DNA from 3 places in the Variovorax sp. CCNWLW186 genome. Region 1 is predicted to be linked to each of the others. Evidence: predicted binding sites of a transcription regulator. Region 1 holds the regulator's gene; each other region holds the start of a gene.
The links. The regulator LexA, encoded in region 1, represses DNA repair genes until DNA is damaged. The targets are predictions, from matches to a motif close to ACTGTATNNNNATACAGT.
Positions count from the first base shown of each region.

Region 2: recA (recombinase RecA) is a predicted target of LexA. The motif match lies at 5,529-5,546, and genes of this name have one in related genera.
Region 3: imuA (translesion DNA synthesis-associated protein ImuA) is a predicted target of LexA. The motif match lies at 4,032-4,049, and genes of this name have one in related genera.

Region 1 is NZ_JBBCBO010000027.1:5,277-12,109, forward strand. Features, by position in the region: gene adk (adenylate kinase) at 1-438, shown strand, start outside; gene V9K97_RS23970 (asparaginase) at 502-1,488, opposite strand; gene lexA (transcriptional repressor LexA) at 1,562-2,236, shown strand; gene V9K97_RS23980 (hypothetical protein) at 2,374-2,748, shown strand; gene V9K97_RS23985 (D-2-hydroxyacid dehydrogenase family protein) at 2,842-3,849, shown strand; gene V9K97_RS23990 (MFS transporter) at 3,910-5,067, shown strand; gene V9K97_RS23995 (3-hydroxyacyl-CoA dehydrogenase) at 5,198-6,718, shown strand; gene V9K97_RS24000 (oxepin-CoA hydrolase, alternative type) at 6,750-6,833, shown strand, end outside.
Region 2 is NZ_JBBCBO010000003.1:91,058-97,890, forward strand. Features, by position in the region: gene sucD (succinate--CoA ligase subunit alpha) at 1-677, opposite strand, end outside; gene sucC (ADP-forming succinate--CoA ligase subunit beta) at 688-1,854, opposite strand; gene argC (N-acetyl-gamma-glutamyl-phosphate reductase) at 2,061-2,984, shown strand; gene V9K97_RS04655 (hypothetical protein) at 3,010-3,741, opposite strand; gene recX (recombination regulator RecX) at 3,865-4,323, opposite strand; gene recA (recombinase RecA) at 4,372-5,481, opposite strand; gene V9K97_RS04670 (MarR family winged helix-turn-helix transcriptional regulator) at 5,628-6,113, shown strand; gene V9K97_RS04675 (response regulator) at 6,181-6,833, shown strand, end outside.
Region 3 is NZ_JBBCBO010000006.1:137,408-144,240, reverse strand. Features, by position in the region: gene V9K97_RS09890 (error-prone DNA polymerase) at 1-1,871, opposite strand, end outside; gene V9K97_RS09885 (Y-family DNA polymerase) at 1,864-3,231, opposite strand; gene imuA (translesion DNA synthesis-associated protein ImuA) at 3,200-4,018, opposite strand; gene V9K97_RS09875 (ABC transporter substrate-binding protein) at 4,139-5,266, shown strand; gene V9K97_RS09870 (aldo/keto reductase) at 5,658-6,578, shown strand; gene V9K97_RS09865 (Bug family tripartite tricarboxylate transporter substrate binding protein) at 6,595-6,833, opposite strand, start outside.

The DNA of each region.
Region 1 (6,833 bases):
CAACCCGATTGCGCCGACGGCTTCCTGTTCGACGGCTTCCCGCGCACCATTCCGCAGGCGGACGCGATGAAGGCAGCGGGCGTCAAGCTCGACTACGTGCTCGAAATCGACGTGCCCTTCAGCGACATCATCGAACGCATGAGCGGCCGCCGCTCGCACCCCGCATCGGGCCGCATCTATCACGTGAAGTTCAATCCGCCGAAGGTCGAGGGCAAGGACGACATCACGGGCGAAGAACTGATCCAGCGCAAGGACGACGAGGAAGAAACCGTGCGCAAGCGGCTCGAGGTGTACAGCCAGCAGACGCGTCCGCTGGTCGACTACTACTCGGCCTGGGCCAAGGCCGATCCGGCCTCGGCGCCTAAATACCGCGCCATCAAGGGCGTCGGCACGGTCGAAGAGATCACCCAGCGCGCACTGGCTGCACTGAGCAACTGAAGTTCGGCGGCAGGCGGGCTGCCTTGGCAGCTTGCGCGCCTGCCGGCTTGTGCCCGCGGCCCCTCAGGCGGCTGTTCCGATCAGTTCCAGCATCAACGCGATCCGTGCCTTGACCGGCGTCAGGGCGCCAGCATCACGCAGCTTGTCATCAGGCCTCGGAAGAATGCGCCCGCTCGCGCAACGTGTGGCGCGCAGCACGGGGACGCCCGCATCCTGCGCGCGAAGCGCGGCAGCCTCCAGCGCATGGTGCACCGTGCCGTTGCCAGTTGCGGCCAGCACCAGCCCGCGCACCGGCTCGGCGACGACGCCCATCGCCCGCTCCTGAAGCAGCAAGTCGACGATGGCGCCGGTCGCACCGGCGTGGCTGGTGAGGATTTCGACCCTCGGCCATTGCATCGCCGCGCCTTCGCCGGCTTCGATAAGCTTCGAGCGCGCCGGCGACTCAGGCCAGTCCCGCACCCGCCGTACCGCCCCCTCCTCCACATAGCCCACCGGACCGGCATCGCCCGAAGCAAACGCATCCTGCCGATAGGTGTGCACCTTCTGCACATCGAAGGCACTGTGGATTGCGCCTGCGCAGACCACCGTCACACCTCGGGCGGCCGGCGTTGCTGCCACCGCGATGGCGTCGCGCACGTTCTGCGGGCCATCGGGCGATAGCGAACTGGCCGGGCGCATGGCGCAGGTCAGCACCACGGGCTTGCCGGGCGCAAGCACGGCCTGAAGAAAGAAGGCGGTTTCCTCGAGCGTGTCGGTACCGTGCGTGATCACCACGCCGGCCACATCGGCCTCGGCCAGCCAGAAAGCGCAACGCCGGGCGAGCTGCAGCCAGACGTCGGGTTCCATGTCCTTGCTGTCGAGTTGCGCCACCTGCTCGGCCGCAAGCGCCAGGCCTTCGGGCGCCTCGATGCCGCCGAGCAGGTCTGCCACGCCCACTTGCCCGGCGGTGTAGCCGATGTTGTCGCCACCGCTGGCGGCACGGCCCGCAATGGTGCCGCCCGTTCCCAGAACCACAATGCGCCGCAGGCTCGGCGAGAGCGAATTAACCATGGCTTGCCAACTTTTAAAAACTGGTTAAAAATACAGGTACTGGATATCTAGCCAGTGCCGCAAGGAACAACATATGCAGTTCGCCGTGAAGCTTACCGCCCGCCAGCAGCAAATCCTGGACTTGATCCAGAGCGCCATCGCACGCACCGGCGCTCCGCCCACGCGGGCAGAAATCGCCAATGAGCTGGGCTTCAAGTCGGCCAACGCGGCCGAAGAGCACCTGCAGGCGCTGGCCCGCAAGGGCGTGATCGAACTCGTCAGCGGCACCTCCCGCGGCATCCGGCTCAAGGGCGATGCGCTGCGTTCGCTCAACGAGTCGCGCAACAACCAGTTCTCGCTTTCGCTGCCCGGCATGGCGCAGCTGGCACTGCCTCTCATCGGCCGTGTGGCGGCGGGTTCGCCCATCCTCGCGCAAGAACACGTCGACCAGACCTACTACGTCGAGAACACGTTGTTCCAGCGCCAGCCCGACTACCTGCTGAAGGTGCGCGGCATGTCCATGCGGGACGCCGGCATCATGGACGGCGACCTGCTGGCGGTGCAAGCCACCAAGGAAGCCCGCAACGGCCAGATCGTGGTGGCCCGTCTCGGCGACGAAGTCACGGTCAAGCGCCTCAAGCGCAACAAGCAGGTCATCGAGCTGCACGCCGAAAACCCCGACTACCCGACCATCGTGGTCCAGCCCGGCGAGCCGTTCGAAATCGAAGGCCTGGCGGTCGGCCTCATTCGCAACACCATGCTGATGTAGGCCCTGCGGCCTGCCGAAAGCAGCACCCATCCGGTCGCAACAGGTGGCGGGCGTATGGCGCTAAGTCGCCATCACCCTGTTGCGCCCGATCAAAGAAATCCTGCCTGTGTTCAACCTCAGACTTTTTTGGAGTTCACATGGGAATCGCCCTCCTCGCCATCGTTGATTTGTGGATGCCGCTGCAATCGCTCGCAAGCCGGCTGCTGCCGGCCCGTCGCCCGCGCCGCCACGACAGCAGCAGTGCTTCCGCAGGCTTGCGCTACGTCGCGGTCCGGCCGTCATGCACGGCCCGGACCCATGGTCCAGCCGCCTCGGCTGATGCGTCCCCCGCACCCGCACGGCCCCTGCGCGTCATTCGCGTGGTGGACGGCCTGCAAGGCGAAAAGCGCAGTACCAACCGCATGGTGATTTCCGGTCGCATGGCCGACGTTTGCGCCGAACTCGACCGCCTGGCGGCACTCGAGGCCATGGAAGCCGTGAGCACCGCGCCCGCCTCCACACGCCTGCATTGAGGCCATGCCCCCCCCCGGTGACCATTGCCCGGGGCGGGTATCCAAACGTTCACACGCGCGTCATGCCAATGCTGCGAGGCACAATGGCACGCCATGAACATTGTGATCCTCGACGATTACCAGGACGCCGTGCGCAAGCTGCGCTGCGCCACCAAGCTGGACGCGTACGCGGCCAAGGTCTACACCAACACGGTCAAGGGCATTGGTCAACTGTCAATCCGCCTGAAGGACGCCGACGTGATCGTGCTGATCCGCGAGCGCACCCATATCTCGCGCCAGCTGATCGAAAAGCTGCCCAAGCTCAAGCTCATTTCGCAGACGGGGCGCGTGGGCAACCATATCGACGTCACAGCGTGTACCGAACGGGGTGTGGCTGTGGCCGAGGGCACCGGCTCTCCCCAGGCGCCCGCCGAACTCACCTGGGCGCTGATCATGGCGGCCATGCGGCGCTTGCCGCAGTACATCAGCAACCTCAAGCACGGCGCGTGGCAGCAATCGGGGCTCAAGTCGGCCTCGATGCCACCCAATTTCGGCCTGGGCTCGGTGCTCAAGGGCAAAACGCTCTGCATCTGGGGCTACGGCCGCATCGGCCAGTTGGTGGCGCGCTACGGGCAGGCCTTCGGCATGCAGGTCGTCATCTGGGGCCGCGAGGCAAGCTGCGCCAAGGCCAGGTCCGACGGCTTCCAGGTGGCGCAGAACCGGCACGAGTTCTTTGCCGCGGCCGATGTGCTGTCGGTGCACCTGCGGCTGAACGAAGAAACCATGGGCCTGGTCACGCTCGAAGACCTTTCGCGCATGAAGCCGACGGCGCTCTTCGTCAACACATCGCGCGCGGAACTGGTCGAACCCGATGCCCTGCTGGCGGCGCTCAACCGCGGCCGTCCGGGGCTGGCGGCGGTCGACGTGTTCGAGAGCGAGCCGCCGCTGCAGGGGCACGCGCTCCTGCGCCTCGAGAATTGCATCTGCACACCGCATATCGGCTACGTAGAGCAAGACAGCTACGAGAGCTATTTCGGGCAGGCTTTCGACAACGTGGTGAGCTTCATCAAGGGCAACCCCACCAACATCGTGAATCCGGGCGCGCTGCAGGTTCGCCGGTGATTTCATGAGCCGCCGGGCCGCCCCAAGGCGAGTACCGCAGCCGAAGGCGAAGGTCCTTCAGTGAACCGGCCTGCGCCCCGGGGCGCGCTCTGGGCGCTGCTGGCCGGCAATTTCGTGATCGGCACGGGCGTGATGGTGGTGCCCGGCACACTCAATGAAATCAGCACGTCGCTGGCGGTTACCGTGGCTACCGCGGGCCAGCTGATCACGGTTGCCGCGGTGGTGATGTGCCTTGGCGCACCGTTGCTGGCGGCCGTGGTCGCGGGCTGGGACCGGCGCCAGCTGCTGGCCCTCACCCTTGTCTGGTATGCCGCCGGGCACATCGTTGCGGCGTTGATGCCGAGCTTTGGCGCCCTGCTGCCGGTGCGCATGCTCACCGTAGTAGCTCCGGCCATCTTCACGCCGCAGGCCGCGGCCTGCGCGGGCATGCTGGTGCCGCCGGAACAGCGCGGGCGGGCCGTGACCTTCGTCTTCCTCGGCTGGTCGATGGCCTCGGTGCTGGGCCTGCCGCTCGGCGCGCTGATTGGCGGCCACCTGGGCTGGCGCATGGCTTTCACGGCGGTCGCAGTGCTCAGCATCGTGAGCGCGGTGTCGATCTGGCTGACGCTTCCGCGCGGCATCCGCCCCGCGGCGCTCACGGCAGCCGCGTGGTCACGCGTGCTACGCAGCCCGGTGCTGATGGGCATCGTTTCGGTCACGGCGCTGCAGGGCGCCGGGCAGTTCGTCCTGTTCAGCTATTTCGGCCCCATCCTCAAGCAGGACTTCGGTGCCGACCCCACCACGCTGAGCCTGATGTGGGCCCTGTTCGGCGTTTTCGGGCTGCTGGGCAACATGCTGGTGAGCCGCTTCATCGACCGGGTGGGTGCGGGCCGCATGGTGCTGCTGACGAGTTCGCTCATCGCACTCAGTCTCTTTCTCTGGCCGTGGGCCGGCACGCTTCCCTGGCTGGCCGCCGTTCTCGTGCCGTGGGGCCTGGGGTGCTTTGCCACCAACTCGGCGCAGCAGGCGCGCCTGGTGGGCCTGGCGCCTGCTCTTGCCCCGGGCTCGGTGGCCCTCAACAGCTCGGGCATCTACATCGGCCAGGCCGTGGGCGCCGGGCTGGGCGGATGGCTGCTCGCCAATGATGCGGTGGCATGGATGAACTGGGTCGGCCTCGCGCTGCTGCTGCTGGCCATCGGCCTGAGCGTGGCCATCGATCGCAGCCGCCGCACAGCCTGACAGCGCAGCCCCGCGTAAAACCCGGGAAGCCGCCGCGCCCGGTGGCTGCAAAATCGAAAGCTGTGCAAGCTCCGCGCCCCCGCCTGCAATCAGGCCCGGATACACCTCAACCAGCGAAAATCTTCTTCCAATGACAGTGAACTACACCCGGATCGGCGTCGTCGGCGCCGGCGCCATGGGCCGAGGCATCGCCCAGATCGCCGCGCAAGCGGGCAGCGAAGTGCTGCTGCTCGACAGTTTTGCAGGCGCCGCGGAGCGCGGGCGCGAAGCCCTCGCCGCGCAATGGAACAAGCTGCACGAAAAGGGCAAGATCGATGCCACGGCGCGCGATGCGCAGATCGCCCGCGTCAAGGCGGTCGATTCCGTGGCAGCCCTGGCCGCATGCGACCTCGTGATCGAAGCGGTGGTCGAAGACATCGAGGTCAAGCGCTCGCTGTTCCGTGAGCTCGAATCGGTTGTTGCACCTACGGCCACGCTCGTGACCAACACCTCGTCGCTTTCGGTCACGGCCATTGCGGCCGGGCTCAAGCACCCGGAGCGCGTGGCGGGCTTTCACTTCTTCAACCCGGTGCCGCTGATGAAGGTGGTCGAGGTGGTGGCGGGCTTCAAGACCTCCGCCGAGGTCTGCAAGCAGCTGGCCGGCTATGCGGTGCAGATGGGCCACAGCGCTGTGCAGGCGCAAGACACCCCCGGTTTCATCGTCAATCACGCCGGCCGCGGCTACGGCACCGAGGCGCTGCGCATCGTGGGCGAAGGCGTGGCCGACTTCGCCACCATCGACCGCATCCTGAAGGACCAGGCCGGTTTCCGCCTCGGCCCGTTCGAGCTGATGGACCTGACGGCGCTCGACGTGTCGCATCCGGTGATGGAGTCGATCTATCGCCAGTACTACGAAGAGCCCCGCTTCCGCCCCAGCGTGATCACGGCCCAGCGCCTTGCGGCGGGCGTGCTCGGCCGCAAGACCAATGAAGGTTTCTACAACTACAACGACGGCGTGATGCAGCAGCCTGCCGAAGCCGCGCCTCCCACCGTGGCAGCGCTGCCTTCGGTGTGGGTTTCGCCGCGTGCCGCGCGCCGCGCCGAGCTGCTGCGGCTGGTGAATACGCTGGGCGCCCAGATCGACAGCGGTGCCACCGCCGCGCCCACTTCGCTCATCCTGGTGGCGCCGCTGGGCTTCGACGTGACCACAGTGGCCGCGGTCGAGCGCCTGGACGCGACGCGCACCGTCGGCATCGACATGCTGATCGACGATGCCGCCACCAAGCGCCGCGTGCTCGCCACCAACCCGGCCACGCGGCGCGACATCCGCGATGCGGCGCACGCCCTTTTTGCGCGCGACGGCAAGGCCGTGAGCGTGATCCGCGACAGCGGCGGCTTCGTCACGCAGCGCGTGATCGGCACCATCGTGAACATCGCCTCCGACATGTGCCAGCAGCGCGTGTGCTCGCCGGCCGATCTTGAAACGGCCGTACAGCTGGGCCTTGGCTATCCGCGTGGCCCGCTGGCCATGGGCAACCTGTACGGCCCGACCAACATGCTCGAGGTGCTGTTCAACCTGCAGACCGTCTACGGCGATCCGCGCTATCGCCCGAGCCCCTGGCTGCGCCGCCGCGGTGCGCTTGGCCTGAGCCTGCTGCACGAAGAAGAATAAACGGACGCCAAGTCAAGAAAGCACGACACCGATGACCGCCGAACTCAAGAGCACCAGCGAAGGACGCACCATGGTGCTGACCATCGCCAACCCGACCCAGCGCAACGCGCTGGGC
Region 2 (6,833 bases), on a different contig from region 1:
TCAGCCTCGTCGGGGCCGCCGATTTCGCCGATCATGATGACCGCGTCGGTGTCCGGATCGTCGTTGAAAGCCTTCATCACGTCGATGTGCTTCAGGCCGTTGATCGGGTCGCCGCCGATGCCCACTGCCGACGATTGGCCGAGGCCGATCTCGGTGAGCTGCGCCACGGCTTCATACGTGAGCGTGCCCGAGCGCGAGACCACGCCGATGCGGCCCTTGCGGTGAATGTGGCCGGGCATGATGCCGATCTTGATTTCGTCGGGCGTGATCAGGCCGGGGCAGTTCGGGCCCAGCAGCAAGGTCTTCTTGCCGCCGGCCGCTTCCTTGGCCTTCATCTTGTTGCGCACTTCGAGCATGTCGCGAACCGGAATGCCTTCGGTGATGCAGATCGCCAGGTCCAGGTCGGCCTCGACGGCTTCCCAGATGGCGGCGGCCGCGCCTGCCGGCGGCACGTAGATCACCGACACGGTGGCGCCGGTTTGCGAAGCAGCTTCCTTCACCGAACCGAAGATCGGGATGTTGAAGATCGACTCGCCGGCCTTCTTGGGGTTCACGCCCGCCACGAAGGCGTTCTTGCCGTTCGCGTATTCCTGGCACTTTTCAGTGTGGAACTGACCGGTCTTGCCGGTAATGCCTTGCGTGATGACTTTGGTGTCTTTGTTGATGTAGATCGACATGACTTGTTCCTTAGGCCTTCTTGACTGCTGCCACGACCTTCTGGGCCGCTTCCGCCATGGTGTCGGCGCTGATGATCGGCAGGCCCGATTCGGCCAGCAGCTTCTTGCCTTCGACTTCGTTGGTGCCCTTCATGCGCACGACCAGCGGCACTTGCAGGTTCACGGCCTTGCAGGCTGCGATCACGCCGGTGGCGATGGTGTCGCACTTCATGATGCCGCCGAAGATGTTGACGAGGATGGCCTCGACATTCTTGTTCTTCAGCATGATCTTGAAGGCTTCGGTGACCTTCTCGGGGGTGGCGCCGCCGCCCACGTCCAGGAAGTTGGCCGGCTCGCCGCCGAACAGCTTGATGGTGTCCATGGTGGCCATGGCCAGGCCGGCACCGTTCACCAGGCAGCCGATGTTGCCGTCCAGCGAGATGTAGGCCAGGTCGAACTTGGAGGCTTCGACTTCGGCTGCGTCTTCTTCGTCGAGGTCGCGCAGGGCCACGATTTCAGGGTGGCGGAACAGCGCGTTGCTGTCGAAGTTGAACTTGGCATCCAGCGCCATGACGTTGCCCTTGCTGTCACGGTTGAGCGGGTTGATCTCGACCAGCGAGGCGTCCGTCTCCATGTAGCAGGTGTAGAGCTTCTTCAGGATGTCGACCGTTTGCGCGGTTGAGTCGGCCGGCATGCCGATGCCGTCGGCAATTTCCTTGGCTTGCGCGTCGGTCAGGCCTTCCTTGGGGTCGGCGTAGACCGTGATGATCTTCTCGGGCGTGGAGTGGGCCACTTCCTCGATGTCCATGCCGCCTTCGCTCGATGCGATGAACGCAATCTTTTGCGTGGCGCGGTCGGTCACGGCCGAGACGTAGTATTCCTTGTTGATGTCGGCGCCATCTTCGATGTAGAGGCGGCGCACCTTCTGGCCTTCGGGGCCGGTCTGGTGGGTCTTGAGCTGCATGCCGAGGATTTCGCCGGCGAGCTTCTTGACGTCCTCGATGGACTTGGCGACCTTGACGCCGCCGCCCTTGCCGCGGCCACCCGCGTGAATCTGGGCCTTGACGACCCAGACCGGGCCTCCAAGTTTCTGGGCGGCCTCGACCGCCTCCTGAACCGTATAGGCCGGAATGCCGCGCGGCACCGGCACGCCGAACTTGGCAAGAATTTCCTTGCCTTGGTACTCGTGAATCTTCATGAGGGTTGTCTCTCGGAAGGAGGAAGTTGAGAACGGGAGATCTGGGGTCTGAGGCGTCTTTGGCTCTGTTGTTCGCGGGCGACGGCAACCTGACGGTTGGGGGCGGCGAACAACCGCGGACTGTATCATGGTGCGGCGCACCAATACTCGACGTGACCTTGCGGTCAATACGTACTTTCTTCTAGCGACCCCACGGATACTCCGATATGGCCAAGGTTTTCATCGACGGCGAAGCCGGTACCACCGGCTTGCAAATTCGCGAGCGGCTCCAGACGATGCCGCAGATCGAGCTCGTGAGCATTGCGCCCGAGCTGCGAAAAGACGTGAACGCCAAGCGCGAGCTGATGGCCGGCGTCGACCTGGTGGTGCTGTGCCTGCACGACGACGCGGCCCGCGAGTCGGTCGCGCTGATCGACCAGCTGCCAGGCAAGAAGCCCAAGATCATCGACGCCTCCACCGCGCACCGCGTGGCGCCGGGCTGGGTGTTCGGCTTCCCTGAACTGGTGGAAGGCCACTGGCAGGCCGTGGCCGCGGCCGACCGCGTCGGCAACCCGGGCTGCTATGCCACGGGCGCCATCGCCATCGTGCGCCCGCTGGTCGATGCGGGCCTGCTGCCGGCCGACTTCCCGGTTTCGCTGCCCTCGGTCAGCGGCTATTCGGGCGGCGGACGGGCCATGATCGAAGAATACGAGGGCGGCAAGGCGCCGCTCTTCGAAACCTACGCGCTCGGCCTCAAGCACAAGCACATTCCTGAAATCATGAAGTACACCGGCCTCACCCGCCGGCCCGTCTTCATTCCTTCGGTGGGCAATTTCAAGCAGGGCATGCTCGTGCAGCTGCCGCTGCACCTCGACCTGCTGCCCGGCAAGCCGAAGGCCGGCGACCTGCACGACGCCATTGCCGCGCACTACGCCAGGAGCAACACACCCGAGCAGTTCGTGAAGGTGCTGCCGCCTACCGACAACGGCAAGCTCGACGCGCTGGCGCTCAACGACACCAACGAGCTCGAGATTCGCGTGTTCCCGAACGAAGACCACCGCCATGCGGTGGTGATTGCGCGGCTGGACAACCTGGGCAAGGGCGCCAGCGGCGCCGCGGTGCAGAACCTGAAGCTGATGCTGGCGCTCTGAGCGCCAGCCATCGTTCCCACTCAGTTCACCTGACGAGCCAGAGGCCGACGCCCAGCAGCACCGCGTGCGCGCCCAGCGCAATGTAAAGCGGCTTGCTTGAGGGCTCCGCCATCTCCTGCAGCGTTTCGTTGATGCGGCGCGTGAGCAATGCGCGCAGCGCGGGGTCTTGCGCCGCGCCCTCTTCTGCTGCCGCCGGCAGGCCGTGCTCCGCACGGCCTTGCTGCCATTCGGCAAGCATGTCGCCGAGCGGTAAACGGCTGAGCACAAAGCCGACCACCGCGCGTACCGCCTTGCCCTCACCCAGCAACGGCGCAAGCTGCTTGCTCAGCGCGTCGACGGACAGCCAGTCGGCCGCACGCTGCAGCGTGCCGTGCGTGCGCGGCATGGCTTCGATGCGGCCTGCGATGGCGCCGCCCAGCCGCTCAGACACGGCCTCGCCCCGCGCGGCCACCAGGTGCTGCATGGCCTTGGCCCGGCCCTGCTGCACACCCAGCATCACGTAGACGACCACGAAGAGAAACAGCAGCACCGCGACCAGCAGGGGCGGCGAAGTGAGCAGCGCGAGCGCGGCACCGGCGCCGCCCGCACGCGCCCCCGCATTGCCTGGCCCCTGGAGTTGGCTCAGGTAATAGAAGAAGGCGCCGCCACCGAGGATGAGCGAGAGCAAGCCGCCCTTGACCACCGATCCGATGAAAGCGGCGCCGGCCTTGGCACCTGTGCGCATGAGCGACGGCTGGCCTGCAGGTCCTGAAGACATGAGAGTTCCTCCTCCGAAGTTTTATATGAAGGCGGTCCTCGTGCGGGACCGGCCCGCGCCGATCATGCCACTGGCGGCATCTTCAGCATCGCCCGCACGGCGATGCGGCCAGCGGCCCTTGCTTCATTCGCCGCCGCTGTCGAAATCGCTCCGGAGCACCTTGGCCACCACCGCGCCAGAAAAGCCGCGCGCCATCAGAAAGCGCGTTTGCTTGGCGCGCTCCTTCACATCCGCGGGCGGTGCGTCGAAACGGCGGCGCCACAAGGCGGTGGCGCGCTCTACTTCGGTGTCTTGCAGGCTGGCCACGGCTTCTGCGATGGCTTCGGGCGCGATGCCCTTGGCCTGCAGCTCCTGGCGCACACGCAATGCGCCCGAGCGGGCGGCGCGCTGGTTCAGCACCGAGGCCACCACCCGCGGCTCGCTGATGAAGTCCTTAGCGGCCAGTTCGTCGAGCGCGCGAGCCAGCGTGCCGGGCTCTTCTTCATGCCTGGCCAGCTTGCGCTCCAGCTCCGCGCGCGAATGCTCGCGCTGGCTCAGGAGCCGCAACGCCCGGCCTTTGAGTGAGGGGGCACCGAATGCCATGCCTGGTGGTCGCTTGCGCGGCCCGCGAGAGGCCGCGCCGTACCTTGCTTACTCGCCCTTGTCGGCCTTGGCTGCCTTCGCAGGCTTCTCGGCCTTTTCGGCGCCCGGGGTGTCGGCATCGGCCGCCAGCAGCGGAATGCCCAGCGATTCGCGCACCTTGTTCTCGATTTCGCGCGACAGCTCGGGGTTCTCGCGCAGGAATTCGCGTGCGTTGTCGCGGCCCTGGCCGATCTTTTCGCCGTTGTAGGCGTACCAGGCGCCCGATTTGTCGAGGATCTTGGCATTCACGCCCATGTCGATGATTTCGCCTTCGCGGCTGATGCCTTCGCCGAACAGGATGTCGAACTCGGCCGTCTTGAACGGAGGCGACACCTTGTTCTTCACCACCTTCACCTTGGTTTCGTTGCCGATGGCCTCGTCGCCCTTCTTGATGGTGCCGATGCGGCGGATGTCCAGGCGCACCGAGGCGTAGAACTTCAGCGCATTGCCGCCGGTGGTGGTTTCGGGCGAGCCGAACATCACGCCGATCTTCATGCGGATCTGGTTGATGAAGATGACCATGCAATTGGTCTTCTTGATGGTGGCGGTGAGCTTGCGCAGCGCCTGGCTCATCAGGCGGGCCTGCAGGCCGGGCAGCGAGTCGCCCATTTCGCCTTCGATTTCGGCCTTGGGGGTGAGCGCGGCGACCGAGTCGACCACGATCAGGTCGACGGCGCCCGAGCGCACCAGCGAATCGACGATTTCGAGCGCCTGCTCGCCGGTGTCGGGCTGGCTGATCAGCAGGTCGGACAGGTTCACGCCGAGCTTCTGGGCGTATTGCACGTCGAGCGCATGCTCGGCGTCGACGAAGGCGCAGGTGCCGGCCTGCTTTTGCATGGCGGCAATGACCTGCAGCGTGAGCGTGGTCTTGCCCGACGATTCAGGACCGTAGATTTCGATGACGCGGCCGCGCGGCAGGCCGCCGACGCCCAGCGCGATGTCCAGGCCGAGCGAACCGGTGGAGACCACCTGGATGTCTTCAAGCGCCTCGCCTTCGCCGAGCCGCATGATCGTGCCCTTGCCGAACTGCTTTTCGATTTGCGCCAGCGCGGCTTGCAGGGCCTTGGCCTTTTCACTGTTGGCGACCGAGATGCTTGCGCCCTTGACGACTGCGTCCATGTGGAAATCTCCTTGAAAATCAACGGTTTGTGTGTGACTGCCATCCATCTGCTTTTAATTACAGGCTGGATGCTTGAACAGTAGTGTAGGGGCTCATTGGTTTCGGTAAACTCATTTTTTAGTCAGTTTGCTTTACCATTTGGCGAATGGCTGACAATGCTTTTCCGACCGATCCCGATGCTTGGCGGCAAACCCACCTGGGCCGCCTGCTGGGCCATGCGATGCGCCGTTTCGATGAGCGCGTGCTCGAACTCATGGCGCATGACGTCGAAGTGCCGCTGGCGCTGTCGAACCTGGCCGCCCGCGCCCAGGTGAGCGCCGCGCACATCCACATCACGCGGCACCTGGCGCGCGAAGGTTCGCGCCTGACCGAGCTGGCCGAGCGCGCCGGCATGACCAAGCAGGCGATGGGCGCGCTGGTGGACCAGTGCGAAGCCTGGGGCCTGGTCACGCGCGGGCCCGACCCGCTCGATGCGCGGGCGCGGCGCGTGCTTTTCACCGCCGACGGATTGGCATGGCTTGACGCCTTTCGCGGCGCAGTCACGCAGGCCGAGCGCGAATTCCGCGCCAGCGTCGGCAACGACGTCGCCACGGTGGTAACCATCGGTCTGGAAGCGTACACAGCGGGCTAGACTCGGCTGGGAGAGAGACAAATGTGAACGGCGCCGGCGCGGCGCCCGAACCGGCCGGAGGTGGCTCATGCGGATTCTGATTGCCGAAGACGACCAGGTGCTGGCCGATGCCCTGCTGCGCAGCCTGCGCACCTCGGGCGCGGCGGTCGACCACGTGGCGAACGGTTCGCAGGCCGACACCGCGCTCATGACGCACAGCGAGTTCGACCTGCTGATCCTCGACCTCGGGCTGCCCAACCTGCACGGCATCGAGATCCTCAAGCGCCTGCGTGCGCGTGGTTCGCAGTTGCCCGTGCTGGTGCTCACCGCGGCCGACAGCGTGGAAGAACGCGTCAAGGGCCTGGACCACGGCGCCGACGACTACATGGCCAAGCCCTTCAGCCTGCAAGAGCTCGAAGCGCGCGTGCGGGCGCTCACGCGGCGCGGCATGGGTGCCACCAGCAACACCATCCGGCACGGTCCGCTGGTGTACGACCAGGCCGGCCGCGTGGCGACCATCGACGGCAAGATGGTCGAGCTCTCGGCGCGCGAACTCGGCCTGCTCGAGGTGCTGCTGCAGCGCGCCGGCCGCCTGGTCAGCAAGGACCAGCTGGTGGAGCGCCTGTGCGAATGGGGCGAGGAAGTTAGCCTGAACGCGATCGAGGTCTACATCCACCGCCTCCGCAAGAAGATCGAGAAGGGGCCGGTGCGCATTGCCACGGTTCGCGGCCTCGGCTACTG
Region 3 (6,833 bases), on a different contig from region 1:
AACACCTTCTGGTCGTCGTTCGGAATATGGTGCATCTCCACCATCGAGCCGCGCCAGCGGTTCATGTGGTCGAGGCCGCGGCGTATGGCGCTGAGCATGCCGAGCGCGAGCACGTCGACCTTGAGCATGCCCATGGCTTCGAGGTCGTCCTTCTCCCACTGGATGACGGAGCGGTCTTTCATCGATGCCTTTTCGACCGGCACCAGGCGCGTGAGCTTGGTGTGCGTGAGCACAAAGCCGCCCACGTGCTGGCTCAGGTGGCGCGGAAAGCCCTTGAGGCGCTGCGTCATCTCGATCCATTGCACCAGCTTGAGTTCGTCTTCCTGCACGCCGACGCGCGCGGCCGCCTTGAACAGTTGCTCGCCCAGCACGGTGTCGTCGAACCAGTAGTGGTCTTTTGCAAACTCGTCGATCAGGCGCTCGTCGATGCCGATGGCCTTGCCCACGTCGCGCAAGGCGCTGCGTGCGCGGTAGCAGATGACGACGGCCGCAATGGCTGCGCGCTCGCGGCCGTACTTTTCGTAGATGTACTGGATGACCTCTTCGCGCCGCTGGTGCTCGAAGTCGACATCGATGTCGGGCGGCTCATTGCGATGCCGGCTCAGGAAACGCTCGAACAGCAGGTGGCCTTTTTCAGGGCTGACCGCGGTAATGCCCAGGCAGTAGCAGACGACCGAGTTGGCTGAAGAACCGCGCCCCTGGCAAAGGATGTGCTTCGAGCGCGCAAAGCGCACGATGTCTTCCACCGTGAGAAAGAACATCTCGTACTTCAGCTCGACGATCAGCGCGAGTTCCTTTTCGACCTGCTCGCGCACCTTGCCGGGGATGCCCTCGGGAAAGCGGACCGCCGCGCCCTCCCAGGTCTTGCGCACCAGCGTCTGCACGGGCGTCTCGTGGTTGCCCACGGTTTCGAGCGGGTACTTGTAGGTCTCGCGGATCACATTGGGATCGAACCGGCAGCGCTCGGCCACCACCAGCGTGTTCGACAGCATTTCGGAGAGATACAGCTCGGCCAGCCGCACCCGCTGCCGCAGATGCCGCTCGGCATTCGACTGCAGCGCAAAGCCGCATTCGGCCACGGTCTTGCCTTCGCGCACGGCCGTGAGCACGTCGTGCAGCGGCTTGGCCGAGCGCGCATGCATGTGCACGTCGCCGGCCGCCACCAGCGGCACGCCCGTGTGCTCGCCCGCCTGCATCAGCGTGACGAACCACAGGTCGTCGTCGAGCTCGTTGAGCATTTCCACCGCCAGCCACAGGTTCTTTCCATAGAGCGCCTTGGCGGCCAGCAGGTCTTCATGCAGCGAGGCGACGTCCATGGCACCGCCCGGCGCCCTGTGCGGCACGAAGAGAATCTGGCAGTGCTGCAGCGAAGCCACGTCGCTCTCGTCCCAGCTCACGCGGTACTCGCCCTTGGGCAGCTCGGTATTGCGCGCGGCGGTGATGAACTCGCACAGGTTGCCCCAGCCTTCGGTGTCGTTGGCGATGACCACGAGCCTGAAGCGCTCGAAGCGGAACTCGCTGCCGAACAGCAGCCGGAAATCGGGGTTGCGCGGAAGCGGCGGCTCGTCAGGATGGTCGCGCTCGTGTTCTTCCAATTTGGCCGGCAGATCGCGCAAGCAGACGTGCGCGCGCACGATGCCGGCCACCGAGCATTCGTCGGTAATGGCCAGCGCCGTGTAGCCGAGTTGGTAGGCGCGCTCGACCATTTCTTCAGGCGTCGAGGCGCCGCGCTGAAAGCTGAAGTTGGTCAGGCAGTGCAGCTCGGCGTAGTCGGGCAGCGTGGGCGGCGGCTTCTTGCGCAAGGGCAACGGCAGCGCATGCACCTTGGCGGAGTTGCGTCCGCGCAGCTGCTTTTCGCTCAGGTCAGGCATAGAACCCCTGCAGGTACCAGCGCACTTCGCCCTGGGAAAAGCGTGCGGAGAGCCGCTCGCGAAAGATCCACACCAGTCCGGCTTCGGGGCTTTCCGCCACGTAGTAGTCGCGCATGGCGGGCTGGCCGCCGTCTTCCTTGCCGCCCCACCAGCCGGCTTCGACGCGCTGCGGCCCGATCAGTTTGCTGAGGGGGCCGCGGTAGCACGGGCGCTCGCCGTCCATCTCGAGCAGCAGCGGCTCGGGCAAGAGCCACGGCGGGTAGAGCGCATCGGGCTGCGAAGCCGCGGCCTTCGCCTTTGCAGTTTCCCTGGCTTCCTTGCGGGTGCCCGGCAGCGCAGTGTCTTTCTGCAGCGCGGGCCGCCAGGCCTGCTTGCGCTCTGGCCGGTGATCGGCCTGCGCCACGGGCACCACCACCTGCTGCGGCCCGAGCCGCACGCTGAGCCGCTCGACCATTTCATGCAGCTTGTCGCCCTTGCGGTTGTCTTCGGGCAGAAAGCTGGTGCTGGCGCCGGCCCATGGATCGGTTTCGAGTGTGCGCAGGCGCAGCCAGCTTGCGGGCGCCGCAAGCGTGGTGAGGGCAAGCTTTTCGGAGAGCAGGCGGCGCAGGTGCGCCATGTCCTGCGTGGGCTCGGCCGTGCGCACGGTGACTTGCTGGTGCGGCGGCAGGTTTACGCCGTTGAAGCGCTTGAGGTCGAGCGTCCATTGCAGCTCGAGCGCGCGCGCGCCGCGCTGGCGGGCACGCAGCCAGAACTGCAGCGCCGTGAGCAGGCGGTTGGCCGACCACATCAGCTCGGGCGCGGTTTCGGCCAGCGCGGGCAGCTCGAGCTTCTGCTCGAACACGTCGGGCAGCGTGAGCCAGCTGTGGCTTTCAGGGCGAAGGCCCCAGGCGATATCGAGCGCCTCGCGCAACGCCGCGCCAAAGCGCCGCGTGAGGCCGCCGCGCGGCAAGGCCGCCACGTCGCCCCAGGTGCGGCAGCCCAGGCGCGCCAGCAGGTCGAGGTGTTCGCGCGCGGCGCTCAGCGTGTCCAGCGGCAGGCCGGCGGGAATGTCCTTGGGCCGGCCCTCGTTGCGCTCGAACAGGCGCAGCCGGGCCAGTGCGATGAGGCTTGTGGCGCCCTGCGCGCCGAGCATCACCGCGCCGGGCGCGGGGTTCTCGTGGGCCAATTGGCGCATCAGCGACGAGCGCCCGCCCCACAGGCGCTCGCAGGCCGAAACCTCGAGCATCAACGCCTCGTCTTGCCAGGCGACGTGCGGCGTGTATTGCAGCGCCCACCAGCCCAGCGCCTCGGGCGTGGGCAGTGGCTGCGCTTCTTCAGGCGAATCGGATTCAAGCGACCACCGCAATGCGATCCAGTGCATTGGGGCCTCCCTTCCATGCGTCGATGCGCACCACCGTGGCTGTTGTCGCGGTCGATGTTGTCTCTTCACCGGCCGCCGCCGTGCCCTGCTGCTGCAGCCGCAGCTTGCGGCGCACCCGGGCGGCCGCCAGCAATGCGGCCATGCGTTCGTTGCGCGCGGGCAGCATCACCGGCGCAGCCAAGGGCGGCCCCCGGCGCTTGAGAATGCGCAGTTCGATCTGCGAGCTGTCGGCCTCGCAGCTTTCCACCTGAAGCCGAAGCCGCGCCGGCGACGCACCCTGCGCGGCCGATTCGGGCCGGCACACGAAGAGCAGCACGTCATGCTGGGCGGCGGCCAGTTGCAGCCGCCGCAGCTCGCCCACCCGGGCCTGCGGCAGCCAGGCCAGCACGGCCGACACATCCGCACAGCGCAGCGCCTGTTCGCAGGCCCACAGGCGCGAAGCCGGCGCGTCGCTCCGGACCCACATCAGCGCTTCCACCGGCAAGCCCTGCGCCGCCAGAGACGGCCCGCAGGGTTCATAGGGCGCGCCGATCAGCACCACCGGCCCGCCGCGCGCCTGGACGGCCTGCGCCAAAGCGGGCAGCAGCAGCCGCCAGACATGGGCCTCGGGCGCGGTTTGCAGCAACTCCGTCATGGCGCCTACAGGCCAGCCGCCACCCGGCAGCTCGGCGTCGAGCGCGGCGTGGCCGGTGGCGACGACCTGCGCGTCGGCCAGGCCGAGCTCGTCGGCATGCCAGACGCCACGGCCTGCGGCGGCGGAAAAGGAGTTGAGGAAAGGAAGGCCCATGATGCAATCGTTAACTGTATTTTTATACAGTATTCCATGCGCCGCAACCGGGGCAGGACAAATAGCGATTTACCCAAAGCGCCTTGCCTCTTAAGATGGCCGAACAAACAATTTGTGACCATGCAATACAAAAAGATTCATTTGCTGGCTTCGGCCTTTGCCGCTCTCCTCCTTGCGGTACAGCCTGCGGCGCAGGCCCAAACCAAGCCGCTCCTGATCGGCCAGACCTATGTGCAGACGGGCCCGCTGGCAACGCTGTCGACCGAACCGCTGGTCGGCATTCGCGCGCTGTTCACCGCAGTGAATGCGAACGGCGGCGTGAACGGCCGGCCCATCGAGCTGCGCCAGCTCGACGATGCCTACGACCCCGCCAAGGGCGCCGAGAACGTGAAGACTTTCGTGAAGGACGGCGCCGTGGGCATCCTGATGCCGATCGGCACATCGTCGGCGGTGGGCGCCTTGAAGGCAGCCAACGAACTCAAGATTCCGGTCGTAGGCTCGTACACGGGTGCGGCGCCGGTGGTGAAACCGTCCGAATACGGCTTTCCGGTGCGCATCAGCTTCGACGAGGAATACAGCCGCATCGTGAACCACCTGTTCACCATCGGCCTCTCGCGCATCGCCTTCGCGCACAACGACAACCCGGGCGCGCGCTCGGCGATGGAGAGCACGCAAAAATTCATTGCCGAGCGCGGCGAAAAAATGGTCGGCAGCGTGTCGATCAAAAATGACGGCTCGGACGCAGCCGAACGCGCGGCGGAACTGGTCAAGCTCAAGCCCAAGGCCGTGGTGCTGTCGGCCACGAACGACGTGGCGGCCAAGTTCATCACGGCCTACCGCGCGGCGGGCGGCGAAACGGCTTTCTATTCGTTCTCTTTCCTGAACGGCCAGAAGCTGTTCCAGGACATCAAGAAGGACGCAGCCGGCGTGGTCATTTCGCAGGTCGTGCCGTACCCGTGGAACACGGCAATGCCGATGATTGCCGAGTACCAGGCAGCCATGAAGAAAATCGGCGCAACGGAGTTCAGCTACGCCAGCCTCGAAGGCTATGTGGCGGCCAAAGTGATGGTCGAGGGCCTGAAGCGGGCGGGGGCAAGCCCGACGGCCGATTCGCTGCACAAAGGTCTCGAATCGTTCAAGACGCTGGACATCGGCGGGATTGCTGTGTCTTACCGGCCGGGGGAGCACCGGGGGCTGACCTTCTCTGAGCTTTCGATGCTGAAGGCTGACGGGCGCTATTTGCGCTGAGTTTGTACGTGTTGGGGGGCGAATCGTTCAGGGCGAGTGCAAAGGCCACCGGGTACTCCCCTCCGCGAATGTCCCCCGGCCTGCGGCCTCCTCCTTTATTTCGCTGCGCGGAGCACCCGATGCCCTGTGCACCGGGGCACGCTGCTGGTGCACCGCTGATCAACGACCAGCGCGTATGACGCACACGTCGATGGGGTGCCTTGCGCAGCGAAATAAAGGAGGAGGGGCGCAGCCCCGGGGGACATTCGCGGAGCAAGGTACCCCGTCGGCGGGTGCGCCACCCTGAAGCAGCGTAACAACGCCCCCAAGATAGCCCCAGCAAGCGCCGAGTAAAAAGCCCTGGCGCAAAATTTGATTCGTGACGCCACTCACGAACACCCCACACCTCCCCATCACCCGCGCCCGGCTGCTCAGGCTCGGCGCCGCACTCTGCACCGGTGCCGCGCTCCCCTCCTTCGCACAGCAACAAGGCAGGCCTGCGATGACCATGAACACCCGCCCTATTCCTTCCACCCAGGAGGCCCTGCCGGTTGTCGGTTGCGGCACCTGGATCGGGTTCGACCAGCGCCCCGGCACCGATGAATACAAGCGCCTGCCGGGTGTGCTCGACGCCCTCTTTGCCGCGGGTGGCAAGGTGATCGACAGTTCGCCGATGTACGGGCGCTCTGAGGAAACCACCGGCGAACTGCTGGCCTCATCGAAGCAGCGCGAGAACAAGGCTTTTCTTGCGACGAAGGTCTGGACATCGGGCCGCGATGCCGGCATTGCGCAGATGGAGCAGTCTTTCGCGCGGCTGCGCACCGAGCGCATGGACCTGATGCAAGTGCACAACCTGATGGACTGGAAAACCCATCTGGCCACGCTGCGCGGCTGGAAAGAGAAAGGCCGCGTGCGCTACATCGGCATTACGCACTACACCGCCTCTGCCTACGACGAGGTCGAAGCGGTGCTGCGCGCCGAGAAGTTCGACTTTTTGCAGATCAATTATTCGATCGACGCGCGCGAAGCCGAGCAGCGACTGCTGCCGCTCGCGGCCGAGCGGGGTGTGGCGGTCATCGTCAACATGCCGTTTGGCGGGGGCGGCCTCCTGCGCCGGCTGCGGGACAAGCCGCTGCCTGCGTGGGCCGGCGAGATCGGCTGCACGAGCTGGGCGCAGGTGCTGCTGAAGTTCGTGCTGAGCCACCCGGCGGTGACCTGCACCATTCCCGGCACCAGCCGCGCCGAGCACATGGCCGACAACGCCGCGGCCGGCGCGGGCTCGTTTCCGGATGCGGCGTTCTGGCGCAGCAACGCGCGCTCGATCGGGCTCTGAGCCGCAACCGCGGCGGCTATTCGAACTTGACGTTGTGCTGCCGCACGGTGGCGCCGAAGGCGTCGTATTGCGCGCGGAAGAACTCGGTGAACTTTGCGGGGCTCATGCCGTAGCCCTCGAAGCCCTGCTGCACCAGTTGCGCATGCACGTCCGGGCGCTTCAGCGTGTTCTGCAGTTCCTGCGACAGCTTGGCGGTAATGGCGGGCGGCAGCCCTGGGGGTCCGAAAAAGCCGGCCCAGGGCGTGATGGTGAGCT